2 linked regions of the Novosphingobium sp. G106 genome follow. The main gene of each other region encodes a partner of the protein of the gene in region 2 in a complex. Links are inferred from orthologs where the notes say so. Each region holds a gene or a part of one and is shown on either strand. Other genes may lie near its edges.

The links.
Region 1: the proteins of dnaG (region 2) and KRR38_RS29080 are in contact, whole or in part, in a crystal structure (PDB 2R6A), measured with the Geobacillus stearothermophilus proteins. The link is inferred for Novosphingobium sp. G106 from one-to-one orthologs. Residues at the interface, in WP_049624496.1 of Geobacillus stearothermophilus: Lys456, Leu457, Leu458, Pro459, Ala460, Asn463, Ala464, Leu467, Leu535, Leu536, Ile537, Ala538, Gln544, Glu545, Asp548, Tyr549, His552; in WP_033016901.1 of Geobacillus stearothermophilus: Ser13, Glu15, Ala16, Gln18, Glu91, Leu92, Asp94, Ala95, Val96, Pro97, Thr98, Ala99, Ala100, Asn101, Tyr104, Tyr105, Ile108.

What each region holds. Positions count from the first base shown.
Region 1 is NZ_JAHOOZ010000001.1:5,964,775-5,980,395, forward strand. Bases 7,033-9,985 are described here. They hold KRR38_RS29080 (replicative DNA helicase), read right to left. Parts: upstream 9,299-9,985; coding sequence 7,766-9,298; downstream 7,033-7,765. Other genes in these bases: KRR38_RS29075 (SDR family NAD(P)-dependent oxidoreductase), read right to left, coding at 7,033-7,785; KRR38_RS29085 (UPF0262 family protein), read left to right, coding at 9,427-9,909; KRR38_RS29090 (glycoside hydrolase family 25 protein), read left to right, coding at 9,941-9,985. Outside these bases: KRR38_RS29045 (EthD domain-containing protein), read left to right, coding at 1-132; KRR38_RS29050 (hydantoinase/oxoprolinase family protein), read right to left, coding at 149-2,221; KRR38_RS29055 (hydantoinase B/oxoprolinase family protein), read right to left, coding at 2,356-4,182; KRR38_RS29060 (SDR family NAD(P)-dependent oxidoreductase), read right to left, coding at 4,300-5,268; KRR38_RS29065 (aminotransferase), read left to right, coding at 5,340-6,497; KRR38_RS29070 (hypothetical protein), read right to left, coding at 6,494-6,886; more of KRR38_RS29075, read right to left, coding at 7,027-7,032; more of KRR38_RS29090, read left to right, coding at 9,986-10,639; KRR38_RS29095 (cytidine deaminase), read left to right, coding at 10,618-11,058; KRR38_RS29100 (SDR family NAD(P)-dependent oxidoreductase), read left to right, coding at 11,179-12,078; KRR38_RS29105 (nitroreductase), read left to right, coding at 12,111-12,692; KRR38_RS29110 (TIGR00266 family protein), read right to left, coding at 12,694-13,527; KRR38_RS29115 (phosphotriesterase), read right to left, coding at 13,597-14,586; KRR38_RS29120 (AraC family transcriptional regulator), read right to left, coding at 14,579-15,592. UniProt on the Escherichia coli protein: The main replicative DNA helicase, it participates in initiation and elongation during chromosome replication. Travels ahead of the DNA replisome, separating dsDNA into templates for DNA synthesis.
Region 2 is NZ_JAHOOZ010000001.1:1,425,821-1,434,942, reverse strand. What follows is about bases 1-2,942. They hold dnaG (DNA primase), read right to left. Parts: upstream 2,453-2,942; coding sequence 548-2,452; downstream 1-547. Other genes in these bases: KRR38_RS06800 (PEPxxWA-CTERM sorting domain-containing protein), read right to left, coding at 2,539-2,942; rpoD (RNA polymerase sigma factor RpoD), read right to left, coding at 1-548. Also shown: more of KRR38_RS06800, read right to left, coding at 2,943-3,060; KRR38_RS06795 (GatB/YqeY domain-containing protein), read right to left, coding at 3,146-3,598; carA (glutamine-hydrolyzing carbamoyl-phosphate synthase small subunit), read left to right, coding at 3,769-4,935; KRR38_RS06785 (hypothetical protein), read left to right, coding at 4,932-5,315; KRR38_RS06780 (ribonuclease E inhibitor RraB), read left to right, coding at 5,317-5,715; carB (carbamoyl-phosphate synthase large subunit), read left to right, coding at 5,715-9,050. UniProt on the Escherichia coli protein: RNA polymerase that catalyzes the synthesis of short RNA molecules used as primers for DNA polymerase during DNA replication.

The sequences.
Region 1 (15,621 bases), 4.5 Mb from region 2 along the record:
GCCGAAATGGGCCGCATCGCCGCGGCCAACATGGCGCGGATCAAGGAAGACGAGGCCCGATGGTTCGATCAGACGCGCTGCTGGAACGTCGCCTGCGAGACGGTGGAGGAGGAACTGGGCGGCCACTCGTGACCGCCCGACCGGAGGTTCAGCCCCTCACCAGCTCGTAATCCCCCGCATCGTCGACGCGGGCCTTCCAGCCCGGATAGACCACGATCGTCGTGAAGGTTTCCTCGATGATCGCCGGGCTCGCGACTTCGGTGCCGGGCGCGAGTTCGGAGCCCAGGTAGATCGGGGTCTCCGTGAAACCCTTGCCGAGGTTTGCGCGCCGGGTCTTGGCCGGCTTGGGCGCAGCGCCCGACGGGGTGAAGCCGCCCTTGGCCTGCGGCGAGGGCGTCGCCACCTGCGCGACCAGGCGCACGCCCGAGATTTCGGGCATCTCGTGCTCGCGGACGTGGTTGTACTCGGCCATGTGGCGCTGGTTGAACAGCTCCATCGCGCGCGCGCCGAAGCCTTCGTCGATGAACGAGAGGTCGTGCAGGCGGCCGTCGGCCTTGTAGTCGAAGGTCAGCGAGAAATTCTGACCCGGATAGCGCATGTTGAGCTGGTACTGGATGACGATGTCGGCCGGGTTGAAGCCCGCCGCGGCGAAGAAGCGGTCGGCGCGCTTGGCGACGTCAGTCCATAGCTCACGGATCTTGTCGAGATCGATCTCGTTGCCCTTGGCGAGGTACGAGCGTTCCTCGTCGATCGTCGGGTTGGCGACGAGCGTGCCGAGCGCCGAGAAGGTCGGCGAGGCCTTGGGGACCAGCACTTTGTTGATGCCCAGGTCTTCGGCCTGGATCGCGGCGAAGGCCGGGCCGTTGCCGCCATAGGCGAGCATGACGAGGTCCTTGGGGTCGATGCCCTTGCCCGCGGTGGTGCGGCGCACGCCCTGGCTCATGTTGGCATTGACCACGCGCCAGGCGTCGAAGGCCGCTTCCTCCGCGCCGTAGCCCATTTCCGCGCCGATCGCGGCGAAGGCTTCCTCGACGCCGTCGCGCTTCAGGCGGAAAGAGCCGCCGGCGAAGCCTTCGTCGGTCGAGAGGATGCCGAGCATCACCAGCGCGTCGGTGACCGTGGGCGCGGTGCCGCCGCGGCCGTAGCAGATCGGACCGGGCTCGGAGCCGGCCGACTTCGGGCCGACCTGGAGCGCGCCGTTGTTGACGTTGACAATCGAGCCGCCGCCGGCGCCGAGCGTTTCCACTTTCACCATCGGCACGCCGATCATGTAGCGGTGGTGCATGTTCCAGCCGGTTTCTGCCGGCGCCTGGCCATCGATGACGACCGACATGTCATAGGAGGTGCCGCCCATGTCGACGCAGAGCAGGTTCCGGTGTCCCTTGGCGACGCCGGCATGGGCCGAACCGATGACGCCGCCCGCCGGGCCCGAGGCCAGCACGCGGATCGGGGCGCCGTCGATATATTCCTTGGTCATCACGCCGCCCGAGGCCTGCATGACCATGAGCTGGTTCTTGTAGCCGCCTTCCGCGAGCCGCGACACGAGCCGCTCGAGGTAGGAGGTTACGCGCGGACCGACATAGGCGTTGACCACGGTGGTCGAGGTGCGGTCGTACTCGGGCGAGCGCGGCAGGACTTCGTGGCTGGCGGAGATGTAGGCGTTCTGGATCTCCTGCGTGACGATTTCCTTCGCACGCTTCTCGTGCTCGGGATTGACGAAGGAGAACAGGAACGAGATCGCCACGGCCTCGACGCCCTGCAGGCGCAGCTTGCGGCACTGCTCGCGCACCGCATCCTCGTCGAGCGGCTGGTGGACCGTGCCGTCGTGGAGCACGCGCTCGGCCACCGTCAGGCGGCGGCGGCGCGGGGTGATCTGCTTGGGGGCCTGCAGGCGGACGTCCCAGACGTCTTCCTTGAAGCCGCGGCGGTATTCGATCTCGTCGCGGAAGCCGGCGGTGGTGATCAGGCCGGTCAGCGCGCCGTTCATCTCGATCAGGGTGTTGTCGGCCACGGTCGTGCCGTGGACGATCGCTTCGCACTGGCCGAGGAAGTCCTTGAGCGACAGCCCTTCGATCTCGGCCAGTTTGCCAAGGCCTTCCATCACGCCGACCGAGCGGTCTTCGGGCGTCGACAGGTTCTTGTGAAGGATGACCTCGCTGCCTTTCAGCAGCGCGAAATCGGTGAAGGTGCCGCCGATGTCGATGCCAATGCGATAGCTCATGTAATTCCCCGATCCCGCATTCGAATTCCCCTCCCGCTCGGGGGGAGGGGTTTGGAGGGCTGGCCTTCTGGCCGTCCCGCACGTCATGTTTGAAGATTTGCCCACCCCCTCCCATGAGGGGATGGGCCGATCGCTTATTCCGCCGCGTCGCGCAGCGCGTCGACGCCCATCTCGCGGCGCAGAGCTTCGGTCGCGTCCCAGTCCACCTCGAGGGTGTATTCGGACAGCGTGCCGGTCAGCACGACTCCGTACTTGTTGCGCGCGGCTTCGGGGCTGACGTATTCGTCGAGCACATCTTCCTTCACCGCTTCCGGATCGCGCAGCAGGGGATATCCGAAGCCGCCGCCGCCGCCGTGCTGGTAAGCGATGACAGCGCCCGAAGGCAGCAGGTCGAAGGCCGTGTGGGCAATCCGCCGCTCGTTCTCCGAACCGACCTCGAAGTGATTGGTATAGGGGATCGCGTCGTCGCCGCCGCACATGCCGCTGAGCGGGTGGTCGGCCGAGACCATCCAGGCCATCGCCGAAGTCGGCTTGAGCACCTGCTTGACGTTGAGCGAGCCCGGCTGGCCGCGCCACTGGCCGGCGCCGCCGCCGTCGGTGGTCATTTCGCGGCTGATGTTGAGGATCGGGAAGCGGCTTTCCGCGTCCTCGGCCTCGGACAGGATCAGGCTGGCCAGCGCGCTGGGGCACGAACCCCAGCCGTCGATACCTTCCACGGCCGAGACGTCCATCGAGCGGCAATCGACGCCCGCATCCATCCACAGCATGCCGTTGTCGTCATAGCCCATGACGGCGTTGGGCATGCCGATCTTGTAGAGCTGCGGCTGCGAGCGTTCGGGCGCGACGGCGCTGAGCGCGATGCAGACCGCTTCGGTGATTTCGCAGGCCGGGTGGAACGAGCCGAGCGCGGCCGGCCTGTTCGGCGGCGGCTGGGCGATGCAGCCTTCGGGAATGACGATCTCGACCGCGTTGAAGAAGCCTTCGTTCTTGACGATCGTCGGGTCCATCGCCGCGACGACCTGGCACATGACGTAGGACCGGCTGTTGGCGAAGGTGTTCCACACGCCGACGAGGTCCTGGCGATCGTCGCAGCCGGTCAGGTCGACGGTGAGCTGGTTGCCCGCCACCGTGCAGTTGACGTGGACCTTGATGTCCTTGGTGCCGGCGGTGTCGTGGTCGATCAGGACGGTCGCCTCGTAGGAGCCGTCGGGCCACTTCGACACTTCCTCGCGCACGCGGCGCTCGGTGTGCTCGATCGAGTGGTTGATGCCGGCCTTGATCGTTTCCGAACCCCACTTGCTGATCAGGTCGGCGATCATGCGGTTGGCATATTCGACGCCGCCGATCATCGCGGCGAGGTCACCCGCGAAAGTCGCGAAGCGGTTGTTGCGGACGACGAAGTCGAACACGTCCTTGCGCAGTTCGCCACGGTGAACGAGCTTGAGGCAGGGGTAGATCACGCCTTCGGTGAAGATGTCGGTCGCTTCCAGGGTGAAGCCGCCGGGGTCCTTGCCGCCGGTGTCGCCCTGGTGCGCCTGCAGCGTCTGGATGCAGATCAGCTCGCCCTTGTCGTCATAGACCGGGCCGTAGACGCAGTAATCGGGCAGGTGGCCGCCACCGTGATCGGGATCGTTGGCGAGGAACACGTCGCCCGGACCCCAATCGTACTTGTCCTGGTTCATCAGGCCCCAGCGCGTCTCCATCTGGTTGACGAAGGTCAGGTGCGGGGTGCCCACCGCGCCCATCGCCAGGCGGCCGTGGCCGTCGACGATCGCGGCGTTGCGCTCGTTCGACTGGTTGATGATCGGCGAGGAGGCGGCGCGGCCGAGGAAGGTCGCGCTCTCGAAGCAGACGGTTTCGAAGGCGCCGCGGATGATGTCCGCCGTGACCTGGTCGATCTCGACCGTGGTGGGCAGCGGATCGCGCTTGGCGGCAAGCTTGCGATTCAGCTCGTAGGACATGGGCTGTGATCCTCTCTACCGGGCGCAATACGCCGCGGATCTGTTATTTGTCGCATAGCTAGCACGAGCGCCTTGCTCTCGACAAACCGCGCGGCAGGACAGGCAGAATGTGAAGCGTCAGGCACCCTGAGCGGCCATCGCCGCCTTCACTGCGGGGCCGAGGAAGGCGCTGCCCTCCTGGTCGCTCGACGTCGGGTTGGTCGCCTTTGCCAGATCCAGGATCGCGGGCAGGTTGTCGCGCACCAGTTCGGGTGTCAGCAAGTCGCCGAAGGGCGCCTGGAAACCTTCGCCGATCAGGATCGCCGACAGCGCCACACGGCCGCCGCCGACGGTCAGGACCTTGTGGTTGAGCTCGCATTCCTCCGAGGCGAGATAGACCGCCGCGGCCGAAGCGTGGCGGCAATCGAGCACGCCGGCCATAAGTTCCTTGTGCTGGCCCATGTCTTCGTCGCGGCTCTTGGTTTCCATCGCGTCGCCCATGCGGGTGTTGCCATAGGGTGAGATGACATTGGCCTTGATGCCCACCGGCTCGCCCGCGAGCGCGATCGTCTGGGCGAGGCCGATGATCCCGGCCTTGGCCGCGCCATAGGCCGTCACCCAGGGATTGCCGCGCGTGCCGCCGGGCGAGGAGGTGAAGACCATGCGGCCATATTGCTGTGCCTGCATCACTTCGAAGGCCGCCTGGCTGACGAAGTAGGAGCCGAGCAGATGGACGGAGATCAGATCGCGCACCATGTCCTCGCTGTGGTCGAGGAAAGGGCGGCGGCGCAGGAAGCCGGCGTTGTTGACGACGATGTCGAGCCGGCCGAACGTGTCAACGGCCTGGGCGACCATGGCGCGGGCGTTTGCCGGTTCGTCGATAGTGAGCGTATTGGCGACGGCTTGGCCGCCAGCGGCCTCGATCTCACGAACGACGTTCATCGCCACGCTATCGTCGGCGCCTTCGCCGAACAACCCGCAGCCGAGATCGTTGACCACCACCTTGGCGCCGCGTGCCGCCAGTTCCAGCGCGTGGCTGCGCCCGAGCCCGCGCCCCGCGCCGGTGACCAGCGCCACGCGCCCGTCGAGTCTGATTTCGCCCGCCATCGATCTCTCCCGCTTTGCGTTTCCGGCGCAGCGTATATAGCCGGCAACCGGATTCAACGATCGAGGCCCCAATGCACTCCGTCTATGCCTCCATGGACACGACGATCTTCGAGCATATGTCGGGCCTCGCGCGCGAGCTGGGCGCGATCAACCTGGGGCAGGGCTTTCCCGACGAGGCCGGCCCGTCTGACGTCATAGCCGCCGCGGCGCGGGCGCTGACCCAGAAATCCAACCAGTATCCGCCGGGTGCCGGTCTGCCCGAGCTGCGCGACGCGATCGGCGCTTTCTATGCGCGGCGGCAGGGGGTGGAGTTCTCACGCGAAGAGGTGATCGTCACTTCGGGCGCGACCGAGGCGATCGCGGCGGCCATCCTGGCGCTCGTCGAGCCGGGCGACGAGGTGATCCTCTTCCAGCCGGCCTATGACGCCTATGCGCCGATGGTGCGAAGGTCGGGCGGGGTGCCAGTCTCGGTGGCGCTGACCCCGCCCGGTTGGCGCTATGATGCTGGAATGCTTGAGGTAGCATTAACGACGCGCAGCAAACTGTTGATCCTGAATGACCCGCTCAATCCAGCGGGCACCGCGGCGAGCGAAGCGGAACTGGCGGCGATCGCCGAAATCTGCGTGCGGCACGATCTCTACGCGATCTGCGACGAGGTCTGGGAGGAGGTCCGCTTCGACGGCGCGCCGCACCGCTCGCTGCTGAGCTTTCCCGGCATGCGCGAGCGGGCGGTGAAGATCGGCTCGGCGGGCAAGCTGTTCGGGCTGACCGGCTGGAAGATCGGCTGGATGTGCGCCGGGGCTGAAATGGCCAGGGGGCTGGCGCGCGCGCACCAGTTCCTGACGTTCACTTCGCCGCCGGCGCTGCAATGGGCCGTGGCCGAAGGACTGGCCAAGCCTGACGCATGGTTCGCCGCGCAGCAGGCCGGCTGGGCGACCTCGCGCGGGCGGCTGAAACAGGGGCTGGAGCAGGCGGGCTATGTGGTGCTGCCCAATGCCGCGACCTGGTTCCTCTGCGTCGATCTCGCCGCTTCGGGGATCATGCTCGACGACCGTACCTTCAGCGAGCGCGCCGTGCGCCAGGCAGGCGTCGCCTCGATCCCGGTCTCAGCGCTGTTCGAGGGCGATGGCCCGCGCCATGTCGTGCGCTTCTGCTTCACCAAGTCCGACGCGACGCTCGACGAAGCTGTCGAGAGGCTCGCCGCATTTCGCCGGAGTCTGACAGCCTAGGGCGCCGTCGTTCCTAACCCGGTGCTCAGGTTCCCCGAGAACACAAGGTTGGTAGTGGGGTCGGAGAGCCTGCTGCTCTCGGCCGGCCGGATGTTCAAGCCCAGCGGAAGCTCGGGCGTGGTTGTCCTGAGCTCGGTCTCGGTCGGCCGAACGATCTGCGATATATCCGCGTGCCTGTCGTCCTGCTGGTCCCGTTCGGCGGGCTGCTCCGATTTCGCCGCTTTCTCGCCCGGTTCTCGATCCTCGATCGCTGCGGGCGCGGCTGACTGGCGCAACACCGCGTCGTCCAGCGGCGCGAGTTCCGTCGCCAGTAGGGGCGAGGTCACGAAAGATTGGACGAGCAGCGCGATACCGGCCGCAAGGACCCTGTCTGGCTTGGATGGAAACAAGTCAGCGATCTCCGGTCTGTTGGCTGCCCCCCCGCCAATGAACCAAATTTCCAGAGCTTGCCCCGAATAGCAGGGCTGTCGGGGACGAGTCCATCGCCGGGCGGCGTTACCGTATTTTCCGGTAACCGCGGTTAGCTAACTCAAGCGTTGAGGCCACCGTTCACGCTGATGATCTGGCCGGTGATCTTGGCCGCGCCCGGGCCGCAGAGGAAGACGGTGACCGGCGCGATGTCGGCGGCAGTGGGCAGTCCCAGACCGGCGCGCTTGGCCGCCGTGGCCATCCGTTCCGAGCCCATCATCTCGGCCGTGCGGCTTTCGAGGATATAGCTTGGCGAGATCGCATGGACGCGGATGCCGTCGCGAGCCGCCTCGACCGCGAGGTTGCGCACGAAGCCGATCTCGGCCGCGCGGGCCGAGCCGACGATCGTCTGGCGCGGCGCGGCGAACTTGCCTGCGTCCGAGATGAAGCCGATCAGCGTGCCGCCGCGCTCCGCCAGATGCGGATAGGCGGCATGGGCGAGCCGCTGAAACCACGAGGCTGAATGGTGGTAGAAGGCCGTGTACTGTTCGGGCGTGGTTTCCTTGAACAGCCCGGTCAGCTTGCCTTGGCGCGGGCCGGTTGAGACACAGTCGACCACCGCGTCGATCCGGCCGAACTTTGTGTAGGCGCCGGTAACGATGCGCTGCGCGGCGTCATCGTCCGCGACGTCGCAGGCTACCGTCTCGGCCTGCGTGGTGGCGCGCAGGAGCGCGGCCTGAGCCTCCAGCTTGTCGGCGTTGCGGCCGTGGAGCGCCACGGCCCAGCCGTTCGCCGCGGCCTCGATCGCGACGGCCTCGCCGACCGAGCCGGTGGCGCCGGTGACCAGCATGACGGGCATCTCACTCACCGCCGTCGTCATAGCCCTGTCCGCGCATGTCATCGGGCGCGAGGTCGGAGAATTTCGTGATCCGCGCCTCGAAGCGCATGCGCACGCGGCCGGTCGAGCCGTGGCGCTGCTTGGCCACGATCAGTTCGGCGAGGCCGGTGACCTGCTCCATCTTCGCGCACCATTCATCCCACTTGGCGCGAACGTCGGCCGAATCGTTATCGGTCGGCATCTTGGGCTCGGTCGCGTTGACGTAGTAGTCCTCGCGGAAGACGAACCAGACCATGTCCGCGTCCTGCTCGATCGAGCCCGATTCGCGCAGGTCGGAGAGCATCGGCCGCTTGTCCTCGCGCTGCTCGACCGCACGGCTGAGCTGCGAGAGCGCGATCACCGGGCAGGAAAGCTCCTTGGCCAGGGTCTTGAGGCCGCGGCTGATTTCCGAGATTTCGTTGACGCGGTTGTCGTTGGCGCGGCCCGTGCCCTGGAGCAGCTGCAGGTAGTCGACGACGATCAGGCCGATGTTGTGGCGCCGCTTCAATCGCCGCGCGCGGGTGCGCAGCGCGGCGATGGTCAGCGCCGGGGTGTCGTCGATGTAGAGCGGCAGTTCGGCGAGGCGCTGGCTGGCATAGGACAGCTGCTGGAAATCCTCGCGGCTGATCTTGCCCATGCGCAGCGATTCGGAACTGATGCCCGACTGCTCGGCAAGGATACGCGTGGCGAGCTGGTCGGCACTCATTTCCAGGCTGAAGAAGGCCGTGGCGGCGCCGATCGACTTCGCGTCCTCGATGCCGTCGACGCGGTCGCGGCGCATGCGTTCGGCGGCGTTGAAGGCGATGTTGGTGGCGAGCGAGGTCTTGCCCATGCCCGGACGCCCGGCAAGGATGATAAGGTCGGAATCGTGCAGGCCGCCGATCTTCTGGTTGATTGAATCCAGACCGGTCGTCTTGCCCGAGACGTGGCCGCCCGAATTCAGCGCCTTTTCGATCCCGGCGATCGCGACCTTGGTGGCCGTGGCGAAGCCCTTGGCCTCATTGGCCGTGCCGGCGCCTTCGGCCACGGCATAGAGCGAGGCTTCGGCGCGCTCGATCTGCTGCATCGGCGCGACCGATTCGGACGTGTCCATCGCCGCTTCGACCAGCCCGCGGCCGACCGAGACCAGTTCGCGCAGCAACGCCAGGTCGTAGATCTGCTCGGCCAGCTCGCGCGGGGCGAGCAGGCCCTGGCCATCTGCGGTCAGCCGGGCGAGGTAGGTCAGCCCGCCGAGCTCCTTCAGCGTCTCGTCCGATTCGAAATAAGGCCGCAAGGTCACCGGCGTGACCACGGCGGCGCGGTCCATCAGCTGGGTCAACCGCTCGAAGATGCGCGAATGCGCGGGCTCGAAGAAATGCGCCGGCGAAAGCTGGACCGGCAGTTCCTCCATGACCCGGTTGTCGATCAGCACCGCGCCCAGGAATGCGGCCTCGGCCTCGACGTTGGCGGGCAGCGTGCGCTGGGCGATTCCGGGCACCAGATCGGCATCGCGGGAGAGGACTTGGAGGTCGTTCATAAGCGGGCCTCAATGCGCTTTTGCGAGTCCGCCATCAAGCGTCCGTCGAGGCGGATTTCTTCCACAGGCTGTTGATGATACTGACACACTTGCCGGTTCTTGCTGCATTTGCGAATGCTGCGCCCGCAATGACCGCTGCGCGCATCACCCATATCGAGCTCGACGAGGCCACGATCCTCTGGCGCAATGCCGATATCGAGCAGGAACGGCGGATCGCGATCTTCGATCTGAAGGAGGAAAACCTCTTCCGCCCGCTGCGCTCGCATGCGGCGGGCCATGCCGGTCCTTACCACTTGAGGCTGTCTGTCAGCGACGGGCGGCTGGTGCTTGAAATCTCAGACGAAAGCGGTGTGCCTCTAGAGACTCTGGTGCTCGGTCTCGGCCGTTTCCGCCGGCCGATCCGCGACTATTTCGCGATCTGCGATTCCTACTACCAGGCGATCCGCAAGGCCACCGCCAACGAGATCGAAACGATCGACATGGCCCGCCGCGGCGTCCACAACGAGGCAGCCGAGCTGCTGCTCGAGCGCCTCGACGGAAAAGTGGAAACCGACTTCGCCACGGCGCGGCGGCTCTTTACCCTGATCTGCGTGCTGCATATCAGGGGCTAGGGGACTTCGGGTCGGTATCGGGAACACGCGCATGGCGAAGAGGCGGGGTAGCCGCACGCAGTTGCGGCTGCTGGGAGCGGCATTGCTGATCCTCCTCATTGGCGGCGGCTACGGCTGGTGGCACCTCCATCACTGGCGGCCTGAGCGCGCGGTCTTCCGCGTCCAGGGCGTCGAGATCGGCGCCGAGGACGGCAATGTCGACTGGAAGGCGGTCAAGGCGGTGGGCGCCGATTTCGTCTATATCGACGCCAGCGCCAGCGCCTTCGCGCGCGATCCGATGTTCATCGACAACCTCGCCGGCGCGCGCGGCGCCAGGCTGCAGGTCGGTGCACTGCATCGCTACGATCCTTGCCAGCCGGCCGACAAGCAGGCCGCCAATTTCGTCACCGTCGTTCCGCGCGATGCGACCATGCTGCCGCCCGCCGTCGAGCTCGATCGTCTGGCCGACGATTGCCCGGTCAAGGTCAGTGACGCCGCGATCGAGAGCGAGCTGACGACGTTCCTCAACCAGGTCGAGACGCACACCGGAAAGGCCGCGCTGCTCAAGGTCACCGACCTGTTCGAGAAGCGCTATCACATCGCCGGCCGGATCGACCGCAACCTTTGGCTTGTGCGCAACCGCTTCCAGCCCGACTATGCGGGGCGGCCCTGGACGCTGTGGACGGCCAACGATGCGCTGTCGAGCGAGGCCGGCGCGGAGGACCTGCGATGGGTGGTGCTGCAGCCGTGATGCCAGACCGCGATGCCCTGATCGCCGCAGCCCGCGCCGCCGCGGTACAGGCCTATGCGCCCTATTCGAACTTCCACGTTGGCGCGGCGCTGGCTTTCGCCGACGGCAGCGTGGTCACCGGCAGCAATGTCGAGAACGCGAGCTACGGCCTGTCGCTCTGCGCCGAGACCGTGGCAGCCGCGAGCGCGATGAACGCCGGCCGTCGCGGCGGGCTGGTCGCAGTGGCGGTGATCGGCGGCAAGCCAGGGGGAGGGCCGGCGACGGTCACGCCTTGCGGCCGCTGCCGGCAGGTGCTGAACGAATTGGCGCAGCTCGGCGGGACCGATCCGCTCATCTGGTGTGCGGGCGGGGAAGAGGTGCTGGAACTGCGCCTGTCCGAACTGCTGCCGCATGCATTTGGGCCTGCCAACCTGGACTGAACCGGAACACCGGGCCCCTCGCAATCACGAAAGCAGGTGTGATAAGGCACGAGCCGCTGGACAACGGCTGCGGTCTCAATATGGTCCAGCCGGTATCAATAATCAGTGGAGAGATCGGCAATGACGGAGATCAGCGGCAAGGCGGCGGTCGTGACGGGCGGCGGCAGCGGCATCGGCATGGGGCTGGCGAAGGAACTGGCCAGGCAGGGCGCATCGGTTGCCATCGCCGACATCATCCTCGCCAATGCCCGGAAGGTCGCCGATGCGATCAATGCCGCGGGCGGCAAGGCCGTGGCGATCGAATGCGACGTGACCGACCGCGCTTCGGTCAAGGCCATGAAGAACGCGGCCACCGCCGCGCTCGGCCCGATCCAGCTGGTCTTCGCCAATGCCGGCGCGACTTCGTTCGATCCGCTGGTCGAGATGTCGGATGACGACGTCGACTGGATCATCGACGTCAACCTGATGGGCGTCATGCGCACCACCCAGGCCTTCCTGCCCGACATGATCAATGCCGGCGGCGGGCATGTCTGCGCCACGGCCTCGATGGCAGGGCTGTTGCCGGGCTGGATCCCGACGCATGCGCCCTATTCGGCGGCCAAAGCGGGAATCATCGGCCTGATGATGAACCTGTCGATCGAGCTTGGCGAGCACGGCATCCACACGACGAGCTACTGCCCGGGCGGCGTCGCCACGGGCATGAAGCAGAACAACGCCAAGTACCGCCCGGCAAAGTTCGGCGGCCCGGGCGAAGGCGAGGTCCACGTCAGCCAGGATTCGATAGATGTCGCCGCCAGCCAGGCCTTCTACACGCCCGAGGCGATCGCCCCGATGGTGCTCGATGCGGTGAAGCACAACCGTGCCTTCGCTTTCGATCATCCCGAGCAGCGCGTGCATTTCCGCACGACCTATTCGGATGTCGTCGAGGCCTGCTACGATGCGACCGACGCCTGGGAGCAGGAGCACGGCGTGCCCGATGCCAACCCGACGGGGCCGGTGCTGCTCCAGCCGGCGGGTTGATTTGAGAGAGCAAGGATCGGAAGATAAATCCAATGTTTAACGACCGATCCTCACTCCCGGCCTTCTTCGCCACGCGCCGCTCGGGCAAGGCGCGCGACATGGTCGCGCCGGGGCCCGATGCGGAGCAGATGCGGCGGATCCTCAGCGCCGCTATCCGCGTGCCCGATCACGGCAAGCTGGCACCCTGGCGCTTCGTGGTGATCGCACCCGGGCAGCGCGATGCCTTCGCTGACCTGCTCCACCGCGTCTACCGCGAGACGCAGGGGGAGCCGACCGCGCGCGACAGCGCCGCGACCGAGGAGTTCGCCCGCCAGGCGCCCGCGCTGGTCGTGGTCGTCTCCACCGCCGATCCCTCGGCAAAGATCCCCTTGTGGGAGCAGGAACTGTCCGCCGGCGCCGCCTGCATGAACCTCCTCGACGCGGCCCATGCCGAGGGCCTCGTCGGTTGCTGGCTCACCGGCTGGGCCGCCTATTCGGATACAGTGCGCGCGGCCTTTTCACCGACGGGCCGGATCGCCGGTTTCCTATTCCTGGGCACCCCGGGCCGCGAGTTGCAGGAGCGGCCGCGGCCTGACTACGCGGACGTGGTGTCCGAATGGTCCCCGCCTGCCTGAACTAGTCGCCGTCGAGCAGGTTGCCGAACCCGCCGAGGATCGAGCCTTCGCCGCGGTTCTGGCCGCCGGTGCTGCCGGCCGCGGCGAGCATCCGTCCGGCGAGGCGGGCGAAGGGCAGCGACTGGATCCAGACCTTGCCCGGCCCGCGCAGCCGCGCGAAGAACAGGCCCTCGCCGCCGAACAGCGCCGAGCGCACACCGCCGGCACCGATAATGTCGAAATCGACGCCGGGGGTATAGGCCGCGAGGCAGCCGGTATCGACGTGAAGTTCCTCGCTGGCGCGCAGCTCACGCTCGACGATCGTGCCGCCCATCTGGACGAAGACCCAGCCGTCGCCTTCGAGCTTCTGCATGATGAAGCCCTCGCCGCCGAACAGGCCGGTCATGATCTTGCGCTGGAACTGGATGCCGATCGACACGCCCCGCGCCGCGGCGAGAAAGCTGTCCTTCTGGCAGATCAGCGTGCCGCCGAGCTCGCTGAGTTTGATCGGCAGGATCGCGCCAGGGACGGGGGCGGAGAACGCAACGCGCGCCTTGCCGGTGCCGTTGTGGGTGAAGACGGTGGTGAACAGGCTTTCGCCCGTGACCAGTCGCTTGCCGGCGCCGAGCAGCTTGCCCATGAAGCCGCCGCCCTGGTCGGCGCTGCCGTCGCCGAACACCGTGGTCATTGCGACGCTGGCATCCTTCCAGACCATCGCCCCGGCCTCGGCCACCGCGCTCTCGCCGGGATCGAGCTCGATCTCGAGGAACTGCAGTTCCTGGCCCTTGATCTCGAAATCGATGTCATCGGCGACATTGGCGTTGCGGCTGTGGTGAGACCAGGGGCTCGACGACATGGGGGGCTTCCTTCTGAAGGGTTCGCGCGGTCTATCGGCGAATAGGGTTACGGAAAAGCGACGGCGGCTTCAGCGCTCGGCGAAATGCTTCGCTGCCGCCTCGAAATGCCGGCGCGGGTTGTCGATGAACATAGTGTCGAGGTCGCGCTGGCTGACCCCCGCCTCGAGCAGGGCGGGGATAACGTCGTCGTGGATATGCAGGTAGTTATGCCGCGGCATGGCCCGGTGGTAATCCGCGACATCGGGAAAGAAGTCCGACCAGGCGCAGCAGTCGTGCGACAGCGCGATGTGCTTCACATAGCCGCGCTTCACCATTTCCACGATCGTCGCGACGCGCTGTTCCATGGTGATGGCGAACTCGACGCCGAAACGGTCCATGCCGAGCAGCGAGCCCTTGTCGGCGAGCTTCATCAGGTAGTCGATATTGTCGGTATCGCCACAGTGGCCGATGATCACGTCCTCGAGGTTCACGCCCTCTTCGGAGAGCACCTGCTGGACGATCAGCCCGCTTTCGATCTGCGGCGCGGTGTGAACGGTGATCGGCGCGCCGGTCAGCACATTGGCCCGCGCCACCGCGCGCATGATCCGTTCGACGCCCGGCCGCAGGCCCTGCATGTCGATCGCACACTTGAGCTCGCCGGCTTTCAGCGTGGTGCTGCCGATGCCCTCGGTGATGTCGCGCACGAACAGGTCGACCATCGGCTCGGGGCGGTCGAGCAGCAAGCCGGGGCCGTGGAACTGGAACGGTCCGGGCACCGCGTCGAAGGTATAGGCGCCGGTCGAGACGATAATATTGAGATCGGTCAGCGGTGCGACCTTGGCGAGGCTGGGCACATGGCGGCCGAGGCCGAGCACGGTGAGGTCGATGATCGTGTCGATGCCGCTGGCCTTCAGCGCGTTAAGCCGCGCCGCGGCGTCAGTGATCGTCCTGTCCTCGAAGAAGTCCTGCCGGTAATTGTAGGTGTACTCCATATCCATGAGGAAGATGTGCTCATGGATCAGCACGCGGCCGAGCGCGGCGCTGTCGATAGCCCCTCGCAGGGTCTGGACTTCAGACATGGTGAGAAGCTCCCTTGAGCCGTACCCGGCTGGGCGGCGCGGCGAACCAGCGGTTGCAGATGCGCGTCATCACCGATTGCTCGGCGAAGCCCAGCCGTTCGGAGATACGCGTGAAGTCGAGCCGGGTCTGCTGCAGGTAATAAAGCATCGCGTCGCGGCGCACCTCGTCCTTGATCTTCTGGAACGAGGTTCCTTCGCTGCGCAGCTTGCGGTGCAGCGTGCGTGGATGCAAATGGAGCTCGGCGGCGACATGGTCGTTGGTGCAGAGCTCCGAGCCGAGATGCTGGGTGATCACCCCGCGCACCTGGGCATGGAGCGGCGGCAGTTGCCGTGAGAAGGCGTTGTCGATGAAGGCGGCGACTTCGGCGAAGGCGGCTGCATCCGGATTGATCACCGGGCTCGCGAGATCGGCGGCGGAGAACAGCACGCCGTCCTCGTTCTGGCCGAAGCGCACCTCACAGCCGAAATAGCGGCGATAGGTCTTGAGCGGCGAGACCGGCTGATGGCGGAAATGGACGCGGCGCACGCGGGTATGGCCGCCTGTGATTTCCAGTGCCGCGAGATGGCCGATGAGGATGATCTGCTCGATCAGCTGCGCCTTTACCGGCACGCCGTCGAGCAGGATGTCGTGCGCCGAAAAGGCGCCGCCATCGGGCAGCCGCGTCAGACGGATGCGCGCGGCGAGGCTGTGGGCATAGGTGTGCTCGCTGACATAGGTCAGTGCCTCGCCGAAGGTGCGCGAATTCTTCATGGCGAGGCCGAGCGGGCCGAACATGCTGCCGCCGCCCTGCCTTTCGGCGAGCTGCAGGCCGAAGTCGGGGCATTGCAGCTCGGCGGCCGCCAGTTCCAGCAGGTGGATTGCCTGGCGATAGCTCGCTTCCTCGGTGCGGCGCGGCTCGATCCCGGCGCGCAGCAGCAGGTCGCGTGCGTCGCCGCCCAGCTCTTCCACCAGCTCGGGGAAGAACCGCAGCATCTGCGCATGGACGGTATCGAAAACCTCGGTCACGTTCGGACATCCTCGCTCGCCTGTCGAGC
Region 2 (9,122 bases):
AGATCGAGGATCTCGCGCAGCTGCATCTCGCCGTTGTTCAGTGCTTCGGACCACATGATGATCGCGTGGAAGGTGATCGGGCTCTCGCAGAGGCCCAGGATCATTGTGTCGCGGCCGCTCTCGATGCGCTTGGCGATGGCGATCTCGCCCTCACGGCTGAGCAGCTCGACCGCGCCCATCTCGCGCAGGTACATGCGCACCGGATCGTCGGTGCGCTCGATCGTTTCCTTCTTCTTCTCGAGCGCGGGGCGCTCGGAGATACCGTCGGAATCTTCGACCTCGTCGACTTCCTTCTCTTCGGGATCGACGGCATCCTCGTCGCTCTCGACGATGTTGACGCCCATCTCGTTGAGCGCAGAAGTGATGTCCTCGATCTGGTCGGAAGACATGTCCTGCGGCAGGGCTTCGTTCAGTTCGTCATAGGTAATGATGCCGCGCCGCTTGGCGCGGGCGATCAGTTTCTTGATCGAGGCATCATTGAGATCGATCAGCGGCGAATCGCCTTCGCCCTTGTCGCCCTGCATGTCTTCGTTCTGATCGTCGTCCATTATTCCGCCATGGTGTTGGTGGCATCGTCCGAAGACAATGCGGCGCGCGCGCTGGCCATTTGCCCGAGACGCGCATTAAATTCCAGTTTTCTCTTCAGCAAACGCTGCTGCTCCGCATAGGCCTCATCGGTAAACTCACGGTTTAACCGTTCGGTCGCATCGGCCAGCGCAGTTTCGAGCGCTGGGCGTTCGACCAGCAATTCGATCGCCTGGGCCAGTTCGGCGCACGCCTGAGGCGCTGCCATATCCGGGCTCAGGAAACCGAAACGCATGCCGCTATAGTCCGATGGGGAGGGCAGTGTCTGTCCTTGCCGGGCCAATATGGTGGCAAGGGCATCGCTTTCAAGCGCTTGGCCGTGATCGCAGGCATCGAGCAGCAAGTCGAAGCGTGCTTCGATATCCGTGCAGCGTGCCAGGGCATCGGCATGGCGTGCGATCTCGGCGGGGTAGCGAATCAGGCCGGTGAGGATTGCCGCCGACAAGGCATCGCGCGCACCGCCATTGGCGACGCGGAGCAGGCGGGCGGAGTGGTTGTTGGCCGGATTGGCAGGGAAAGCCCGGCGCTTGTCCTTCCAGTTGCCGCTGCCTCTCGAACTCCCGCCCGGCTGCCAGTTCGACTGCGGACGCTGCTCGCGGGCCGGATAGGCGAAAGCGGCGAAACGATCGAGCAGTTCGCGGCGATAGAGCGATTTGATGTCAGGATCGGCGATGGTCTCGACATGGGCGAGCAGGCGCGCCTTGAGCCCGGCCTTGTCCTCGGGCGTGTTCAGCGGCAGCGCATCGCGCTCGTGGTCCCAGAGCGTGTCGATCAGGCTGCGCGCGCCCTGCAGCACTTCTTCCATCGCGCGCGGGCCGTCGCGCTTGATCAGGTCGTCGGGGTCGAGCCCAGAAGGGAGCCGGACGATCCGCAGGCTGTGCGCCGGGCGGAGCAGGGGCAGGGCGCGAGCAATGGCGCGCATAGCCGCGCGCTGACCGGCGGCGTCGCCGTCGAAGCAGAGGATCGGCGTTTCGACGAGGCGCCAGACCATCTCGATCTGCCGCTCGGTCAATGCCGTTCCCAGCGGCGCGACGCTCTCGCCGAAGCCCGCCGCGGCGAGAGCGATCACATCCATGTAACCCTCGACCACGATCAGCCGCCCGGTCTGGCGCGATGCCGGGCCGGCGCGGTGCAGGTTGTAGAGCGTGCGACCTTTGTCGAAGAGTGGGGTATCGGGCGAATTCAGATATTTGGGAGCGTCAGTTTTGCTCTTGTCGAGGATGCGCCCACCGAAGGCGATGACGCGGCCGCGCGCATCCTCGATCGGCAGCATCAGTCGACCGCGGAACCGGTCGTAGGGTTCCTTGTCGTCGACGGTGATCCGGAGGCCTGCCTCGATCAGCTTGTCCTCGGGAAACTGGCCGAGTGCGCCCTTGAGCGCCTGGCGTCCCTCAGGGGCGAAGCCGAAGCCGAACCGCTGCACCGTATGCGCATCGAAGCCGCGCGTGGCGAGATAGGCGCGCGCCTTCTCGCCCTCGGGTGCGGCGAGGCAGTCCATGAACCACTTCTGCGCCGCGGCGGTGACATCATGCAGCGAGTCGCGCTGCACCGCGGCTTCGGCCGCGCGCGGATCGGGGGCGGGGACATCCAGCCCTGCCTCGGCGGCGAGTTCCTTCACCGCATCCATGAAGCCGAGCCCGCGCTGATCGGTCATCCAGCGGATCGCGTCGCCGTGCACGCCGCAGCCGAAGCAGTGGTAGAAGCCCTTCTCATCGTTGACGTAGAAGCTCGGGCTCTTCTCGTTGTGGAACGGGCAGCAGGCCTTGAACTCGCGCCCGGCCTTGGTCAGCCGAGTCGTGCGCTGAATCACGCTGGAAAGCGTGATTCGCGACCTCAGTTCATCCAACCATTGAGGGCTAAGGCTCATTGGACAGGATTATAGCGGATTGCGCCCTAGCTCCATATGCGAGGTTGCGCAATCCGCCGATAAAACGGTCCGTCCGATGCCGGTGCTCAGATCGTGGAGTAGCGCACCGACACGGTTTTGCGCGAGCGGCGCAGCGCGGCGCCGGTCAGGCCGATGCCGGCGATCATCATCGCCCAGGTCGCGGGTTCCGGCACGTTGTTGGTGATCGTCAGCGTGAAATTGCCGCGCGTGCTGAGGCCGTCCATCTGATAGACGCCCGGCGCGAAGCTGGGCGCGCCTTCGGTGCCCGAATAGATCTGCGCGCTCGCGGCGTCGAACAGCCAGGTGAACGGATCGCCGTTGTCCGAGATCAGCAGGCCGCCACCGACGCTGCCGATGAAGAAGGTGAGATCGGCGAAGCCATTGCTCGAGTCCGCGAACCCGGCGACGTGGGTGATCGCGAAGTTGTATCCGTCGGTGATGTACAGCGGATCGGGGATCGGATTGGAATCGATCCGGAAGATCGCGTTGTAGTCGCCGGTGATGACGAAGTTGAGCTCCGTCGCCTGTGCGGGCGCGGCGAAAGCGAGAGCAGCGGCGGCAGCGCCGAGAGTGGTGAGCAGCTTCATGGAATCCCCAATCCAGAATGATTGAGGCAGCGTTAACTACTGCACGTTGCGGTTCTGTGTCGGTCCCCGCTGCCGCCGTGATTCCTCAGGCCAGCGCGGCCTTCACCAGCCCGCTCGCCTTGCTCATGTCAAGCTGGCTGCCGTGGCGCGCCTTGAGCTCGGCCATCACCTTACCCATGTCCTTGATGCCCGAAGCGCCGAGTTCGGCCTTGATCGCCTCGATCGCTGCGGCGGTGTCGGCTTCGCTGAGCTGCTGGGGCAGGAAGTCCTCGATCACCACCAGTTCGGCGGCTTCGGCATCGGCGAGTTCCTGGCGGCCGCCCTGTTCGTAGAGCGCGATCGATTCGCGGCGCTGCTTGACCATCTTCTGCAGCACTTCGACCACCAGTGTGTCGTCGTCGGGCAGGCTCGCGGCGGTCCGCAGCTCGATGTCGCGGTCCTTGAGCTTGGCGAGGATGAGGCGGACAGTGGCGAGGCGGGGCTTGTCGCCGGCTTTCATGGCGGTGACCTGCGCGGCCTTGATCGAATCGCGGAGCATTTTCCTGGTAATCCTGTATCAGAAGCGAGTGTTCGCCGCAGGGGAGCGGCGGAATTGGCGTATCTAGTCCCCCGTTTCATTTTTTCCTAGGTTGACGCACTGCACCATGGGGTCTAGCGGCCGGGCCTTAGCACCTATCGCTGGAAAACCTCTCAACGGAGCGCCCCATAATGGCCGACGCCGCCCTTTCGCACGCGCCACAACCCAAAGGCGCAACCGGCGTTCTGGTCCTAGCGGATGGTCATGTTGCCTGGGGCCGCGGTTTCGGCGCGGTCGGCCAGTCGGTGGGCGAAGTCTGCTTCAACACCTCGATGACCGGCTATCAGGAGATCATGACCGATCCGTCCTATGCGGCGCAGATCGTCACTTTCACCTTTCCGCATATCGGCAATGTCGGGGTCAACGACGAGGACCTTGAATCGCAGGTCGACGGCGCCGTCGGCTGCGTTGTGCGCGAGGACCTGACCGCGCCGTCGAGCTTCCGCTCGCGCGGTGAGTTCGGCGACTGGCTCAAGACCAAGAACAAGATCGGCCTGTCGGGCATCGATACCCGCGCGCTGACCCGCCGCATCCGCCTGTCGGGCGCGCCCAATGCGGTCATCGCGCATGATCCCTATGGCCAGTTCGACATCCCGGCGCTGATCAAGCGCGCGCAGGACTGGCCGGGCCTCGAAGGCATGGACCTCGCCCGCGTCGTCTCGCGCACGGCGAACGAGGGCTGGGAAGGCGGCGTCTGGACGCTGGGCAAGGGTTTTGCCCGCAGCCCGCGCGATACGCGCCCGCATGTCGTCGCGATCGACTACGGCGCCAAGGACAACATCTTCCGAAACCTGGTGAAGGCCGGCGCGCGCGTCACCGTGGTGCCAGCGCAGACCTCGCTCGAAGCGATCCTCGCGCTCGAACCTGCCGGCGTGTTCCTGTCGAACGGCCCGGGTGATCCGGCCGCGACCGGCGCCTATGCCGTGCCGGTGATCCAGGCGCTGCTCGAACGTAACGTGCCGATCTTCGGCATCTGCCTCGGCCACCAGATGCTCGGCATCGCCGCGGGCGCGACCACGACCAAGATGCACCAGGGCCACCGCGGCGCGAACCATCCGGTCAAGCGCCTGTTCGACGACGTGGTCGAGATCACCTCGATGAACCACGGCTTCGCGGTCGACAACACGAACCTGCCCGACACCGTGATCGAGACCCACGTCTCGCTGTTCGACGGCTCGAACTGCGGCCTCGCGGTCAAGGACAAGCAGGCTTTCGGCGTACAGTACCACCCCGAGGCCAGCCCCGGCCCGCAGGACAGCTTCTACCTGTTCCAGACTTTCGTGGAGATGTTGAAGTGAGCCTCACCGAACTCGAACAGCACGTCTATGCCTACTACGTCGCGACCGATGCCGCGCAGTTCAGCGCCGCGCCGCGGTTCTATCCGCATGGCGAGCTGACGCTGATCTTCGCCGACAAGGTCCAGGTGGCGACGCGCAAGTTCGGCCGTCCGGTCCATTCGAAGGCGAAGGCCGCGGCCGTGGCCCTGGTCGACCGGCTGATCGAAGTCGGTGCCTATTCGACCAAGCAGAACGAGTTCGGCGGCTCGATGCACCAGTTCCAGGAGCCTGCCTACAAGGCCTTTCTCAAGGCCGAGCGCGAGAGTGATCCGATCCTCGTCCAGGCAGAAGCCGAGGGTCCCGAGTTCTGGGAAGCGGCATTCGCGCGGTTGTCGGCTTGAGATGATCCGCAGCCTCGCTTCCCTTCCGGTCATCCTGGCAGCCAGTGCGAGCGCGGCTTGCGCTGCGCCTGCGGACTTCGTCTGCAATGGGCAGGACGCACGCGCCGTGCTCGCCGCGATGAAGCGGAGCGGGGCGGACCTCGGCCAGAGGCGTGAGGCGAACTTCTATTTCTACGGGGAGGAGGGCCGCATGCCGGCGCTCGAAACCCGGCTCCGACAGCTCGGCTTCGCCACGCGGTCGACCAATACCGATCCGGGGCGCATCGCCACGATCGAGGCGGTCACCGACGAGGCCTGGCTCGGCACGATCATCCCCAAGGTCTGCGCGGCCGCGCAGGACCTCGGCATTCAATACGACGGCTGGGAAGCATCGCTTCCCGAGGCCCAGAGGAAGCACTAATGCCCAAGCGCACCGACATCTCCTCGATCCTCGTCATCGGCGCGGGTCCCATCGTCATCGGCCAGGCCTGCGAGTTCGACTATTCGGGCACCCAGGCGATCAAGGCACTGCGCGAGGAGGGCTATCGCGTTGTCCTCGTGAACTCGAACCCCGCGACGATCATGACCGATCCGGACATGGCCGACGCAACCTATGTCGAGCCGATCACGCCCGAGATCGTCACGCGGATTATCGAGAAGGAGCGCCCCGACGCCGTCCTGCCGACGATGGGCGGCCAGACTGCGCTGAACACCGCGCTGGCGCTGTTCAACGACGGCACCTTGGAGAAGTACGGCGTCAAGATGATCGGCGCCGATGCCGACGCAATCGACAAGGCCGAGGACCGCCAGCGCTTCCGCGAGGCGATGGACAAGATCGGGCTGGAATCGGCGCGTTCGGGCGTTGCCCACAATGTCGAAGAGGCCTTCGCCGTGCTTGAGCGCACGGGCCTGCCTTCGATCATCCGTCCCAGCTTCACGCTCGGCGGCACCGGCGGCGGCGTCGCCTACAACAAGGCCGAGTTCGAAAAGATCGTCCGTTCGGGCCTCGATGCCTCGCCGACCACCGAGGTGCTGATCGAGGAAAGCCTGCTGGGCTGGAAGGAATACGAGATGGAAGTCGTGCGCGATCGCCACGACAACTGCATCATCATCTGCTCGATCGAGAACGTTGATCCCATGGGCGTCCACACCGGCGACTCGATCACGGTCGCCCCGGCGCTGACGCTGACCGACAAGGAATACCAGATCATGCGCAATGCATCGATCGCGGTCCTGCGGGAAATTGGCGTTGAAACAGGTGGTTCGAACGTACAGTTCGCAGTTAATCCGAAGGATGGCCGCCTGATCGTCATCGAGATGAACCCGCGCGTGTCGCGCTCGTCGGCGCTGGCCTCGAAGGCCACGGGCTTCCCGATTGCGCGCGTCGCGGCCAAGCTGGCGGTCGGCTATACGCTCGACGAAATCACCAACGAGATCACCGGCGCCACCCCGGCGAGTTTCGAGCCGACGATCGACTACGTCGTCACCAAGATCCCGCGCTTCGCCTTCGAGAAGTTCAAGGGCGCCGAGCCACTGCTCAGCACCGCCATGAAGTCCGTCGGCGAAGTCATGGCGATCGGGCGGAATTTCAAGGAATCGATGCAGAAGGCGCTGCGCGGTCTCGAGACCGGGCTCGACGGCTTCAACCGCGTGATCGAGCTCGAAGGCGCGAGCCGCGACCAGATTACCGCGGCGCTCGCCCGGCAAACGCCGGACCGGCTGCTGATCGTCGGCCAGGCCTTCCGCGAGGGCTTCACGGTGGACGAGATCAACGCGGTCACGGCCTACGACCCCTGGTTCCTGCGTCACATCGAAGAGATCATCGCCGAGGAAGCGCAGGTCCTGGAGCACGGGCTTCCGCTCGATGCGGCCGAACTGCGCCGGCTCAAGGCGATGGGCTTCTCGGACAGGCGCCTGGCCAATCTGGCCGTCCGCTCGGTTGGTGTCGCCGGCGGTCTCGGCGAGACGCGTGCGCGTAAGCACGGCCTGCTGCACGATGCATTGAAGGCCATGGCCGGCGCGACGAGCGAAGACGAAGTCCGCGAGCTGCGTCAGAAGCTCGGCGTCCATCCCGTGTTCAAGCGCATCGATAGCTGCGCCGCCGAGTTCGAGGCGGTCACGCCCTACATGTATTCGACCTACGAAGCACCGATGTTCGGCGAGCCGGAGAACGAGGCCGCGCCCAGCGATCGGCGCAAGATCGTCATCCTCGGCGGCGGCCCCAACCGCATCGGCCAGGGCATCGAGTTCGACTATTGCTGCGTCCATGCCTGCTTCGCGCTGGCCGAGGCCGGCTACGAGACGATCATGATCAACTGCAACCCCGAAACCGTGAGCACCGACTACGACACCTCGGACCGGCTCTATTTCGAGCCGCTGACCGCCGAGGACGTGCTCGAGATCCTGCGCGTCGAGCAGCAGAACGGCGAACTCGTCGGTGTCATCGTCCAGTTCGGCGGGCAGACCCCGCTCAAGCTGGCCCAGGCGCTCGAAGACGCCGGCATTCCGATCCTCGGCACTTCGCCCGACGCTATCGACCTCGCCGAAGACCGCGAGCGCTTCGCAGCGCTGGTCGAGAAGCTGGGCCTGCGTCAGCCTGAGAACGGTATCGCCCGTAGCCGCGACGAGGCCGTGGCCGTCGCCTTGCGCATCGGTTTCCCGGTGCTGATGCGCCCCAGCTATGTGCTCGGCGGCCGGGCGATGGAGATCGTCGACAGCGTGGCGCAGCTCGACGACTACATCACCACCGCGGTCCAGGTCTCGGGCGACAGCCCGGTGCTAATCGATCAGTACCTGCGCGATGCGATCGAATGCGACGTCGACGCGCTCTGCGACGGCCAGCAGGTCGTCGTTGCCGGCGTCATGCAGCACATCGAGGAAGCGGGCATCCATTCGGGCGACAGCGCCTGCACGCTGCCGCCCTACAGCCTGTCGGCCGAGATCATTGCTGAGATGGAACGCCAGGCCGAGAAGCTGGCCTTCGCGCTGGGCGTCAAGGGTCTGATGAACATCCAGTTCGCGGTGAAGGACGGCCCAGAGGGACAACAAGTCTACCTGATCGAGGTCAACCCGCGCGCCTCGCGCACCGTGCCTTTCGTCGCCAAGGCGATCGGCCAGCCGGTCGCCAAGATCGCCGCGCGCGTCATGGCGGGCGAGAAGCTGGCGACCTTCCCGCCGTTCAAGCGCGATCTGCCCTATATGGCGGTCAAGGAAGCCGTGTTCCCCTTCGCGCGCTTCCCTGGCGTCGATCCCGTGCTGTCGCCCGAGATGAAGTCGACCGGCGAGGTCATGGGCATCGACCTCGATTTCGCCACGGCTTTCGCCAAGTCACAGCTCGGCGCGGGAACCATCCTGCCGCAGGGCGGCACGGTCTTCGTTTCGGTCAAGGACACCGACAAGCCGGTGATCCTGCCCGCCGTGCAGAGGCTCATCGAGCTCGGCTTCACGATCGTCGCCACAGGCGGCACGCAGCGTTATCTCGCCGATGCCGGCCTGCCGGTGGAGCGCGTGAACAAGGTTGCCGAAGGCCGACCGCACATCGTCGACCGGATCATCGACGGCGAAGTGACGCTGATCTTCAACACGACCGAGGGCTGGCAGAGCCTCAAGGACTCGCAATCGATCCGCGGTTCGGCGCTGCACGGCAAGGTGCCGTACTTCACCACGGCGGCGGCATCGGTTGCCGCTGCCGAAGCTATCGCAGCTCTGCGCGGCAGCCAGCTTGAAGTGCGTTCGTTGCAAGCCTATTATAACTGAATCGATAGCTCCCCCCGGAAATGTCAACGGACGGCCCGTTACCTTGTGGAACGGGGGAGTGGCTTAGTCGCT